DNA from 3 places in the Staphylococcus casei genome. Region 1 is predicted to be linked to each of the others. Evidence: riboswitches for the same ligand, from Rfam matches in the RefSeq annotation. Region 1 holds a riboswitch; each other region holds the start of a gene.
What was found. Region 1 has a riboswitch for S-adenosylmethionine ahead of metX (homoserine O-acetyltransferase MetX). Riboswitches for the same ligand answer to the same signal wherever they lie in the genome.

Region 1 (4,286 bases):
AATTTAATACGGTACTTTGGAATGTACCCGGTTGGGCGGCAAACATAACACAAAGCAATACAATTATATAAATAAATAATAATGAACGCTTCATTTGCCATGCATATAATGGTTTGAATATTGGTGTAGCAATCTTGAATTTACGTAAAATTGGAAAAGTGATAATTAAATTGATTAATACGAGTAGAAATACTGCAAAAACTACATAACTCGGTAGTTGCACCGAAACTTGACGGAAGCCTTCTGCAAGCATTTGTTTATAGTCTGCGCTCGCTCCAGATTCTGAAATAAGATGATACAATTGTTGTTTCACTGGCTTCATAATTGTTGTTGCTTTTGGCAATTTATCAGATACTTGTAAGACCATAACTGCAATTAATGAGACTATACTGATATATGTAGTTGTAATATAAAGTATACGCTCTTTAGACGTACGTTCTTTTAATAATTGGCCTACAACGAAACTCAAGACGAGTACGAGGACCATGATAGTTAATACAAAAATATTACCCAATAAAGTTGTTAAAATAACTGTAATAACCGCTGTTATGCCAAATGTTTCTAAAGATTTATGCCATAAGATAATGCCTGGTATTGTTGCAAAGAGACTTAATACCAGTCCAAGCGGTGGTAATATATGTAAAGCTAAAGCGACTATGATTAGTGCTAATGTACCAAGGATAGCTGCCTTAGGATATATTTTTGAAAACAAATTCGCCACTCCCATACTATTTTTGACTATAACTTCTATTTTAACCTCTTTAAAACTTTTTCACAATTTTGTCGCCCATATTAATTAAAGATTAAAATAAATTGCATTAGTCTGTGGTTGCTTATGGTTCATTCACATAAAAATAGGACGACAAGTAATAACCATGCATAAAATATGCCCAGTTATGCCCAGTATAGTTACTGTTTGTCGTCCTGTACGTCATTTTATTTAGCTTAATCAGGCAATATCATTTTCTTTTAAATTGAGAAACTTTTAAGAAATGATATAAATTAGGTGCCCAGTCATTAAAATTAAGCAAGAAACCGTCATGCCCGACATTATCTGGCACAAAAAAGTGTTTATGATATTTAAAGCGCTCCCCTACTGCACGTACAAGGTCATCTGGATAAAGCAAATCATCTGTAAATCCCATAGTCATAACTTTCGTATCTAATTGCCTAAACACTGTGTCCACGTCATTACGCCCTCTATCTACATCATGACTATCCAAGACATCCAGTAGTGTTAAATAGCAAGCTGCATCAAAGTAATCTTTAAATTTATCGCCTTGGTGTTTTTGATAAGCCACGACTTGGTCTGGTGTAAAACGCTTATCATAACTTTTAGATGAACGATAAGTTAAGAAACCCAACTGTCTTGCAATACTCATACCTTCCTTGCGATTCAAATGAATAGACTGTCTCGCAATTTGATTAAAGGCACGGCTATACGAGGAAGTTCTATCTGTAGCAGCAAGAATCACAGCCTTTTCAACAACAAATTTACGGTTGTACAATAATTCCACTGCTTGCATGCCGCCTAAAGACCCACCGATAAGAATATTAATTTTTTGATGTCCTAATGTTTCAATACCCAATTCTATGGCGCGTACAATATCACGTAACGTAAGATGTTGTGGGAAATCTTCATCAGTTAGCGCTGAACTTGAACCATACGGGCTACCTATTACATTAAATGTTAAAAATTGATAATCATGTATTGGCATATAACCACCATCAATAATTTCTCTCCACCAACCGGGGTTTTCACTTGTTCCATAAGTTAAATGGTTTCCTGTTAACGCATGGCATACTACGACAAGCGGTTGTCCTGCTAATCCAACATGCTCATATCGTAACTTTAGGTTAGAGATTGTCTCACCTGACTCTGTTGTAAATGGCCCTAATTCTAATGTATCAACCGTATAATTCGTCATGATTTACCCCCTACTTAATAAAAAACTCCTCACCCATTATAAGTAAGAAGTTAATCATACTTATCATTCGAGTCTCTCGTTGGTTTTAGCACCGTACTTAAAATAGCCGGTTGCTGAAGCTTCACGGGGCCAAATCCCTCAGCTTCTCGAAATAAGATTTGATTTTAATTGTATATATCTCAGTGTACTAAATATCATTCCCTAATAAACATACTTGAAATAAAGAAATTTCATAATTTTCTAATTATTGTTATTCTAACGGATATTACGACTTACATCAATGAAATAATTAAAAGAACCATCGTATAATTGCTGTAATAATAATTCCACTAATGATCGTAATCGTTAGACTTCTAGTGTATAGAGCAATCAAAATGGTTGGAATCATCGTAATTAAGAATGGCACGTTCAAATTATAACCCATACTACCTTCATGTTGTTCTATCGCTCCGTCAATAACCAACGCTGTAAATAACGTTATCGGAATAAAAGATAGCCATTTTACTGTCTTTTCAGATAAACGTATCTTGGATATCATAACGAATGGTATTACACGTGTAAGCCATGTCACAATACCACACAATAAGATAATCATTAGCATATGTAGTGTAGTTGTCATCGATCCATCACCACCCCTAAAGCAGCAGTTAGTGTGGCTGCAAGAATAATTGCTATATATGACGGCATTATCAAACTAAATAAAAGCATCATAACAATGACGCACACGATTAATACAAGATAAGTCTTAATGTGTGAGCGTTGGATGGTTTCAAACTGTGAAATTGCTAAAAAGATAAACATAGCAGTAATTGCGAAATCGAGACCTAATGCATCTGGATTATGTATGTATTTACCAAAAACTGCGCCTACAATCGACGCAAGCGTCCAAAATAAGTATGCAGTGATGTTTAACCCGTGTAACCAACGGTCATTAATTTTTTCACCTTTTAGATGTGGTGTAATCGCAACACCAAATGTTTCATCTGTAATTAGCGTTCCAAGGCCTAGCCGGTTGAATAATCCATAGTTTTTATAACTTGGAGCAAGCGTCATACTCAGTAGAAACATTCTAGAATTAACAATAAAAGTAGTTAATATAATCGCCGAAATGGGTGTTCCTGATATGACTAACGCACAAATAATAAACTGTGCTGCGCCAGCATAAATGACAAGACTGAGCAAAATAATTTCTAGTAAACTAAAACCTGAGGCTATTGCCACAATACCAAATGACAACCCCACTCCTGCATACCCTAACAACGTAGGTATACATTCTTTAACACCTTGTCTAAACGTTACATGTGGCTCCACAGCCTCACTCCTTTATATTAAAATAATAGCTGTATTCTAATATAAAGTATAAACAACATTCAACGCCTTTACACTACCGTTTGTGTGACGGAAGACAAGTGGTTGTGTAAAAGCATTGTTTTACCGCCTTATTTTAGGTTTCGGAATTTTCTGTAAATGTTTAGACTACCCTATCTTTTTCTCTAGCACTTCGTCTGTTTCTCTTCTGATTCGCTGCTTTATTTTTGCTATTTTTATAATTTTTTATGTATTTACACCTCCCCCACCCTACCCTGCAAAATAAAAAACCACACGACAAGGGGCGTTGTCATGCGGTTCTTAGTATTGCTTTATTATATTTATTAAACTGATTGAATAACTGTTTTACCACCCATAAATGGAACTAATACTTCTGGAATTGTTACTGAACCATCTTCATTTTGATAATTTTCAACTATAGCAGCAAATGTACGTCCAACTGCTAAACCACTACCATTAAGTGTATGGACTAATTCTGGTTTTGAATTTTTATCACGTTTGAATCGAATATTCGCTCGACGCGCTTGGAAATCAGTAATGTTTGAACAAGAACTTATTTCTTTATAATCATTATAGCTCGGTAACCAAACTTCTAAATCATAGGTTTTACTTGCGCCAAATCCAATATCTCCTGTGCATAAGTTTACACGACGATAAGGTAAACCAAGTTCTTCTAATATTGCCTCTGCATGTCCCGTCATTTCTTCAAGTGCTTCCCAAGAGTCTTCAGGTTTTTCTACGCGTACCATTTCAACTTTATCGAATTGGTGTAAACGAATAAGGCCTCTTGTATCACGTCCAGCAGAACCCGCTTCACTGCGATAACAAGCTGATTGTGCTGTGAATTTAGCTGGTAGTACATCTGGATCAATAATTTCATTACGATAGTAGTTTGTAAGTGGCACTTCAGCTGTTGGAATTGTATATAAGCCTTCCTTTTCAACTTTAAATAAATCTTCTTCAAATTTAGGCAATTGACCTGTACCATACATTGAATCTGCATTTACTAATTGTGGCACCATCATTTCA
Region 2 (4,286 bases), 1.1 Mb from region 1:
TGTTCAGGCCCAACTAATACTTTTGAGCTTGAGCTTTGCGCATAATTAGAAATTGTGACTGCACCTTCATTCTTCGGATTAAAGTATAAAATAGTCGTAGGTGCAAATTTTAAATTCAATTCTGTTTGAATATCACCCGCAAGTTTTTCTATTTCATTTAAGTGATTAGAATAATTAACAAATGATAATGAATTTTTATCTTCATTTTGATCTAATACAAGCGTTTGTGGTGATTGTTTATCAAGGTCGAGTGTATCAAATACTTGTTCCATCATAGGCTGTTCTTTAAATTGACCAGCACTAATGCCATTGTAAACATGCCCTTTCAGTAATTGAGAATCGATTATATATAGTCCTGTACGCGTAAGTACTAAATGACTGATTCGTTGTACATCACTAAACTCATTTTTAGGTAAGAAAATATTTGCCATGATATGCATATCTTCAGGACGAATTCTCTTTTCATTTACAAGACGTTCACGAATGCCAATCAATCTCATATCCGTTACATATTCACTATGGTTTTTAGAAAATAATTTTAACGCATCAATTTCTCTATTTTTAGAGCTTACAGTTGCGGTATATTCTTCTTTTTGTTTAGTTACCGTTTTTTTATTTTCAATTCTTTCTTTTTCTAATTCTTCTTCATGTTCATCGCTTAATTTTTTCTCTCTTGCTTTATATTGCTCTTCTACTTTTTTCTGCGCTTTCTTTTTACTTTTTAAAGCAACAAAAAATAATATTAAACAAATAATTGCCACGATGATTGCCACGATCAAACCAATTTCTAACGGGCCAAATGAATTCATAACAATAGCGCTCCTTTATATGTTCAGTAACTTTATTATAATCGATAATCGCTCTTCATACGATAGAAAAGTATGCTATTACTTTACTTTTATTATGCATTAACAGAATCTTTTAATAAATTTACTTTATCTAATTTTTCCCATGGTAATAATACATCTGTACGACCAAAATGACCGTAAGCAGCCGTTTGTTTATAGATTGGATGTTTCAAGTCTAACATTTTTATAATACCCGCTGGTCTAAGATCAAAATGAGTTCTGACAGCCTCTACTAAACTATCTTCGCTCACTTTCCCAGTACCAAACGTATCAATAGAAATCGATACAGGCTCAGCAACTCCAATCGCATAAGCAAGTTGAACTTCACATTTTTTAGCCAAGTCAGCAGCAACAATATTCTTAGCTACATAGCGTGCAGCATACGCAGCAGAACGGTCTACTTTTGTTGGATCCTTACCACTGAAACAACCACCGCCATGACGTGCATAACCACCATACGTATCCACAATAATTTTACGACCAGTAAGTCCTGCGTCACCTTGAGGCCCGCCAATCACAAATCTACCAGTAGGGTTTATATAGAATTTCGTTGCTTCATCTAATAAATCTTTTGATACAGTTGGATAAATCACATGCGCTTTAATATCAGCTTGAATTTGTTCTAATTCAATATCTTCAGCGTGTTGTGTAGACACCACTATAGTATCAATACGACGTGGTTCATCATGCTCATCATATTCTACAGTTACTTGTACTTTACCATCTGGGCGTAAATAGTTTAATGTTTCATCTTTACGAACATCTGATAATCGTTTAGCTAACTGATGTGATAAGAAGATTGGTAACGGCATATAAGTATCCGTTTCATTTGTAGCGTAACCAAACATCAAGCCTTGATCTCCGGCACCTGTTGCTTCAATTTCTTCTTCTGAAACATCATTGCGATATTCTAAAGCTGTATCAACACCTTGTGCAATATCTGCAGATTGTTCATCAATTGCTGTTAATACTGCCATTGTTTGACTATCATAGCCATATTTTGCACGTGTATAACCAATTTCTTTAATCGTTTCTCTCACGACTTTAGGAATATCTACATAAGTTGACGTTGATATCTCTCCTGAAATTAATGCCATACCTGTAGTTACTGTTGTTTCACAAGCTACGCGCGCATTAGGGTCATCCTTAAGTATTTCATCTAATATTGCATCTGATACTTGGTCAGCAATTTTATCTGGATGCCCCTCTGTTACAGATTCTGAAGTGAATAATCTTTTATTGTAAGTCATAATTTGCTCCTTTAGTTTTAAATTACGAAAATTCTCTCTCTGTTGAGCTAAATAAAAAAGGCCTTCATCACTATATTAAATAGAGAGAAGGCCCTTATACGTCCATTCGCTCTTATCGTTCAGACGCTATTTGTCTGCAAACGGTTTGGCACCTTTCTTCGTATTAAGAAGAGGTTGCTGGGCTTCATTGGGTCCATGTCCCTCCGCCACTCAGGATAAGAGAATCCGTTAATCACTATAGTACAGAATCTCTGATATATTGTCAATTTAACATTTATTAAAATTCCTTCTAAAATGATGTGGACTAATAGTGCATATGTGTTATACTTTTTAATTGTAAAGGCTTACATCTAAAATTAACTATGGAGGGATTCAGTATGGCGGTAGATACATACACTTATACAAATAAAATTGACAGCATTTTGGGAAAAAGTTCATCATTATTTCAATTGTCGACGACTCAGTTATATAACAAAATTTTGAATAATAATGAAGGCGAACTCACTGAGTTAGGTGCCATAAATGCCAAAACTGGGAAATATACAGGACGTTCCCCTAAAGATAAATTCATCGTTACTGAACCGTCTTATAGAGATGCAATTGATTGGGGAGATATCAATCAACCAATTGAAGAAGAAACATTTTTAAAACTATATGATAAAGTTTTAGCTTATCTTGATAAAAAAGATGAATTATACGTATTCAATGGTTACGCAGGTAGTGATGTCGATTCGCAATTAAAACTCACTGTCATTAATGAGTTAGCTTGGCATAACCTATTCGCACAAAATATGTTTATTCGTCCTAATTCATACGAAGAAGCATTAGATATTAAAGCAAATTTCACAATTGTTTCAGCACCGCACTTTAAAGCTGATCCAACCATTGATGGCACACATTCAGAAACGTTTATTATAACTTCATTTAAACATAAAGTTATTTTAATCGGCGGCACGGAATATGCTGGCGAAATGAAAAAAGGCATCTTCTCAGTAATGAACTATTTACTTCCTAAAGACAACATCATGAGCATGCATTGTTCAGCTAACGTTGGCGACAAAGGTGATGTCGCATTATTCTTTGGTTTATCTGGAACTGGCAAGACAACACTTTCTGCTGATGCTAATCGTAAGCTTATTGGCGATGATGAACATGGATGGAATGATAACGGTATCTTTAATATTGAAGGTGGTTGCTATGCTAAAGCCATTAATCTTTCATATAAAAAAGAACCACAAATTTATGATGCAATTAAGTACGGGACAATTTTAGAAAACGTAGTGGTCGACGAAGAAGGCGATGTTGATTTCGACGATAACTATTATACTGAAAACACAAGAGCTGCTTACCCTATTAACCATATTGATAATATTGTTACACCCTCTAAAGCGGCACATCCTAACACAATTATTTTCCTAACTGCCGATGCTTTTGGTGTATTACCTCCGATTTCTAAGTTAACTAAAGATCAAGCAATGTATCATTTCTTAAGTGGTTTCACTGCCAAACTAGCAGGTACAGAACGTGGTGTCACTGAACCTGAACCTTCATTTTCAACTTGTTTCGGTTCACCTTTCCTACCGCTTAATGCTAAGGTTTATGCAGATTTGTTAGGTGATCTTATAGATAAACATGACGTAGACGTATACTTAGTTAACACTGGTTGGACTGGTGGTAAATATGGTGTGGGCCGTCGTATTAGCTTAAATTACACAAGACAAATGGTAAATCAAGCAATTACAGGTGAATTAAAAGATGCAGAATATATTAAAGATGATATGTTCGGGCTAAATATTCCAGTATCTGTAGAAGATGTACCGCAGACATTACTTAATCCAATTAATGCTTGGAATAAACCAGAAGCATATAGAGCACAGGCGCAAGACTTAATTGACCGTTTCAATTATAATTTCGAAAAATTTGGAGAAGACGTTGAAGACTTGGCTATCAAAGGCGGCTTCAAGTAAGTCTAATCATAAAAAACATGTACTACTCGCTTTGGGTAGTACATGTTTTTTTATATTTTATTATTCAAATGATAATCATCTTTAATACTGTGTTGTTCAACATCTGTCATCCATTGTTTAACAGTATTAAGTGCCTCATCTAACGCAAATGGCTTAGGTACATGACCTTCCTTCATTTGATAGAATGTGCGATAGGTCGCGCCAATTTTATCTAATTGCTC
Region 3 (4,286 bases), 690 kb from region 1:
CATAATTAATCTTCAGCGCCATATATACAGTTATATATTTCAACCTAGGTATTATAGTCCCGCTTCAAACTCTTCTAACGTAAGTTGTAACTTATCAAACATAGTTTCAAAGCCATGAGCCGTAGAATCATGATATTCTTTTTTCTTTTGTTTATATTCTAAAGTTGTATATCGTCTTTCTCTTGGTACTAAAGCAATATAATTAAAAATCATTTGAGTAATACCTGGTTCTCTTTCAAATATTTCCACTTCAATCGTATCTTCCGAATCACTTAATTCTGGCATACCAATTGTCATAACAATATATTCATACGGTGTTAATGTCATAAAAGCACCTTTTATAACATTTTCTTTTCCATTACGAGCATCAATAATTTCATAACTGCCATTTTGCTCTGTATTCACTTGTATAGATTTATTCGTTCTTGCAGTTGTCATAAACCATTGCTTAAGAAATCGTTGATCTGTCCATGCTTGATACAATAATTCAGGTTCGACTTTAAATAATCGCTCAAGTCTTATTTCAACGTTTTCATTTTCTACATTATATTTAGCCACGCTTGTTCACCTACTTTCACTCTTAAGACTATTCTAACTTATTACACGAGACTTCTAAACTATAATCATGATATTTACAAAATGTTCATTGTATTTATACTAAAACAGGCGATTTACATATTTTGTTTTCTAGAAAAGTGAATGAACTTATTAAAAACAATGCTATTTTATATCTATATATTACACTATAATCACTCTAATTTTTTAAAATTAAGCTTATATATAAAGTAGGAAGGCGTGTTTAACAAAATTTTGTTTAGATAGGCCTTCCCACAATGCATTCATATTTATTTTTTATCTAATCTAGGCAATCCAAATACTATTGCAATTAATCCACATACACCCAAAATCATTGGATAAATAGAATACGGGACTAACTCAAACGGTGATATAGACGCAACGCCCGCAGCCGCTATAAGTTGAGGGCTATAAGGTAATAACCCTTGGAAACAGCTTGCAAACATATCTAAAATACTCGCCGATTTTCTCGGGTCTACATCATACGCTTCTGATATATTTTTAGCTAAAGGTCCTGCCATCAATATTGAAATCGTATTATTCGCTGTTGCTATATCAGCAGTACTCACTAGCCCTGCAATACCTAACTCTGCGCCACGTTTAGATTTAACTCTTCTACGAACGAAATTGAGCAGCCATGTGATGCCACCGTTATGCTGAATCAGAGCTACGAGGCCACCAATAAGTAACGCTATAATAGCAATGTCCTCCATACCAATGATACCTTTAGAAATAGAGGTTAATAACCCTGACCATCCAAATGATCCATCAATTAAACCAATTATTGATGATAATACAATCCCGCCAATCAGCACAATAATTACGTTGATTCCAATGAGTGCTAATATTAATACTAATAAATAAGGTACAACTTTAATAAAATTGTAGTCGTAATCTTTAGTTGCATCGATGTGTGCACCCTTTGTTAAAAACCACAAAACAATAATCGTAAAGATTGCCCCTGGTAATACAATTTTAATGTTCACTTTAAATTTGTCGCCCATCTTAGTTTTTTGTGTACGTACGGCTGCAATCGTTGTATCTGAAATCATTGATAAGTTATCCCCAAACATCGCTCCACCAACAACTGTTGCCATTGTTATTGCTGCTGAAACATCTGTCGCTTGACTTAATCCAAATCCTACAGGAGCAATAGCAGCAACTGTACCTACAGAAGTACCCATCGAAACAGAAACAAACATACATATAATAAATAATCCTACAATAATTAGGTTTTCAGGTATTAATGATAAGCCTAAATTAACAGTCGATTTCACGCCTCCCATGTCCTCTGTAGTTTGTGAAAAAGCACCTGCTAATAAGAAGATAAGCATCATCAATATAATATTAGAGTGCCCTGCACCTTTCGTGAAAATTTCTACTTTTTGAGCGAATGTTTCTTTACGATTTAATACTAAACCTACAATTGATGCTACTATAATAGCAACATTTAGTGGCATTGTTGAAAAGTCGCCTGTGCCAATACCAACACCTAAAAACAAACCTACAAATACAATTAAAGGAATTAATGCCCATACATTGCCTTTCTTTGTTTCCTCCATACCTAACCAACTTTCTCCAAAGATAATATCACAATACTTTCATCGCACTAACATGTATACATATAAAAATTAAAAACTCTTTCCTACTACATCGAAGAAAAGAGTATACGTTTATAATTGATCCCTATCTTCTAGCATTTATCCAAACTACTGGAATTAGCACATGCATCACCATGTTGTCGAAGTATCGACAGACCTGCCTACACTTCTCTTGATAAGTATTTCCAATGATTTTCTTACAGTACTTAATAGCTCATCATACGTCAAATACTGCTAAATGTTAATATGGTATATACTTTTTGTCAATATGATATTAGAAGTGAAAATGACAAATACAAGAATTTATAGTAAAGCATTACCTTTACTTTGACATAATAAAAAGCCAGAAAACCCGTGGTATGATTTTCTAGCTTCTAAATTCAATCTATAAATTTAGTCTAACTGCGTGCCTCCAGTTACACCGTATACTTGACCTGTAGTATAACTTGATTCTTCAGCAGCTAAATGTACATAAACACCTGAAAGTTCTACAGGTTGCCCTGCTCGACCAAGCACTTCTTTCTGCCCAAAGGTTGGTATTTTTGATTGTGGTTGACCACCCGATATTTGTAGCGGAGACCAAAATGGTCCTGGTGCTACACAGTTTACTCGGATACCCTCAGCTCCCAATTCTTCTGATAAACTCTTTGTTAATGAGATGATAGCAGCTTTTGTAGCGGCATAATCATGTAAAATCGGACTAGGATTATAGCCCTGTACTGATGAAGTTAACGTAATTGTTGCTCCTGCCTGTAAATAATCTAATGCTTTTTGAACTGTCCAAAATATTGGATAGACATTGGTTTCAAAAGTTTCTGAAAATGATGCGGTATCAAAATCTTTTATACTATTTTTATATTGTTGATGACCTGCAACAAGCGTGACATTATCTAAACCCCCCAGTTTATGATAAGCTTCTTCGACCAAATCATAATTGAATTGTTCATTACGTAGGTCACCTGGTATTAAAATAGCACGTCGGCCTTCATTCTCTATGATTTCTTTTACCTCTATTGCATCTTCTTCTTCTGCTGGTAAATAGTTGATTGCTACGTCTGCCCCTTCTCTTGCATAAGCAATTGCGGCAGCACGACCAATAGCTGAATCGCCACCTGTGACTAACATCTTATAGTCTTTCAAGCGCCCATACCCCTTATAAGAGGTTTCACCACAATCAGGTTTAGGATCTAATTGTTGTTGTAGTCCTGGCGCCTATTGCTCTTGTTGAGGAAAATCTGCATTTGAAAATTTTGTTCTAGGATCTTGAGATGCCATTATTAACACTCCTTCAATTCATGTCGTCTTTCATCCTTACCCCATTTTCATTTCATTTAATACATAGATACATCTATTTTCTAATTAGTTTTCATTCAAAAGCTTTAGTACAAATGTAATAAAGTAGTCTGGCACTTTTTCTAAAATACGTTCATCTGGATCATACTTAGGGTGATGTAAATCATATTCACTATTTGAACCTATAAAAACAAACACACTAGGATATTTTTGTGAAAAACCAGAAAAATCCTCTCCTATTGTTAATGGTTTGTCCATAACCTCAACGTTATAACCTACTTGTTTTGCAACTTCAATCGCATCATTCGTTAGCTTTTCATCATTTTCAACAGCTCCAGGTAAGCGATGATAAATCGTTTCAATATCAACACCAAAAGCCTCTGCTAACCCTTTACCTATCGATTTCAAACGTGCTTCTATATAATCTCGTTTTTCTGCATCAAACGTTCTTACAGTCCCTTGAACATAGGCTTGATCCGCAATCACATTCCATGTATTACCACTTGAAACTTCGCCGATTGTGACCACTGCACTATCGAAAGCTGATAAATTTCTGCTAACTATAGATTGAATGCTATTTATTAATTGACCTAGTACGATTGTGGGATCATTTCCTTGTTCAGGTTTAGCTGCATGAGCACCTTTGCCTTTGATTTTAAATTCGAAACGATCTACGGATGATGTGATAACACCAGATTTTACTGCAAATTGTCCAATGTCTAATGTTGGATAGTTATGATAACCTAAAACAGCTTTAGCGCCATCAATAGCACCAGTATCTGTAATGTGAAACGCTCCATAGCCTAGTTCTTCGGC

Region 2: another riboswitch for S-adenosylmethionine. It lies ahead of metK (methionine adenosyltransferase); the one in region 1 lies ahead of metX (homoserine O-acetyltransferase MetX).
Region 3: another riboswitch for S-adenosylmethionine. It lies ahead of QMO72_RS03095 (Na+/H+ antiporter NhaC family protein); the one in region 1 lies ahead of metX (homoserine O-acetyltransferase MetX).

What each region holds. Positions count from the first base shown of each region.
Region 1 is NZ_CP125718.1:13,067-17,352, reverse strand. It holds gene QMO72_RS00065 (DUF2232 domain-containing protein) at 1-712, opposite strand, end outside; gene metX (homoserine O-acetyltransferase MetX) at 960-1,928, opposite strand; SAM riboswitch class I at 1,986-2,086, opposite strand; gene QMO72_RS00055 (AzlD domain-containing protein) at 2,218-2,547, opposite strand; gene QMO72_RS00050 (AzlC family ABC transporter permease) at 2,544-3,239, opposite strand; gene serS (serine--tRNA ligase) at 3,581-4,286, opposite strand, start outside.
Region 2 is NZ_CP125718.1:1,104,872-1,109,157, reverse strand. It holds gene QMO72_RS05340 (nuclease-related domain-containing protein) at 1-809, opposite strand, end outside; gene metK (methionine adenosyltransferase) at 902-2,098, opposite strand; SAM riboswitch class I at 2,208-2,320, opposite strand; gene pckA (phosphoenolpyruvate carboxykinase (ATP)) at 2,476-4,065, shown strand; gene QMO72_RS05325 (alpha/beta hydrolase family protein) at 4,116-4,286, opposite strand, start outside.
Region 3 is NZ_CP125718.1:701,032-705,317, reverse strand. It holds gene QMO72_RS03100 (SRPBCC family protein) at 52-558, opposite strand; gene QMO72_RS03095 (Na+/H+ antiporter NhaC family protein) at 846-2,138, opposite strand; SAM riboswitch class I at 2,260-2,359, opposite strand; partial or broken gene QMO72_RS03090 (SDR family oxidoreductase) at 2,571-3,452, opposite strand; gene QMO72_RS03085 (amidohydrolase) at 3,537-4,286, opposite strand, start outside.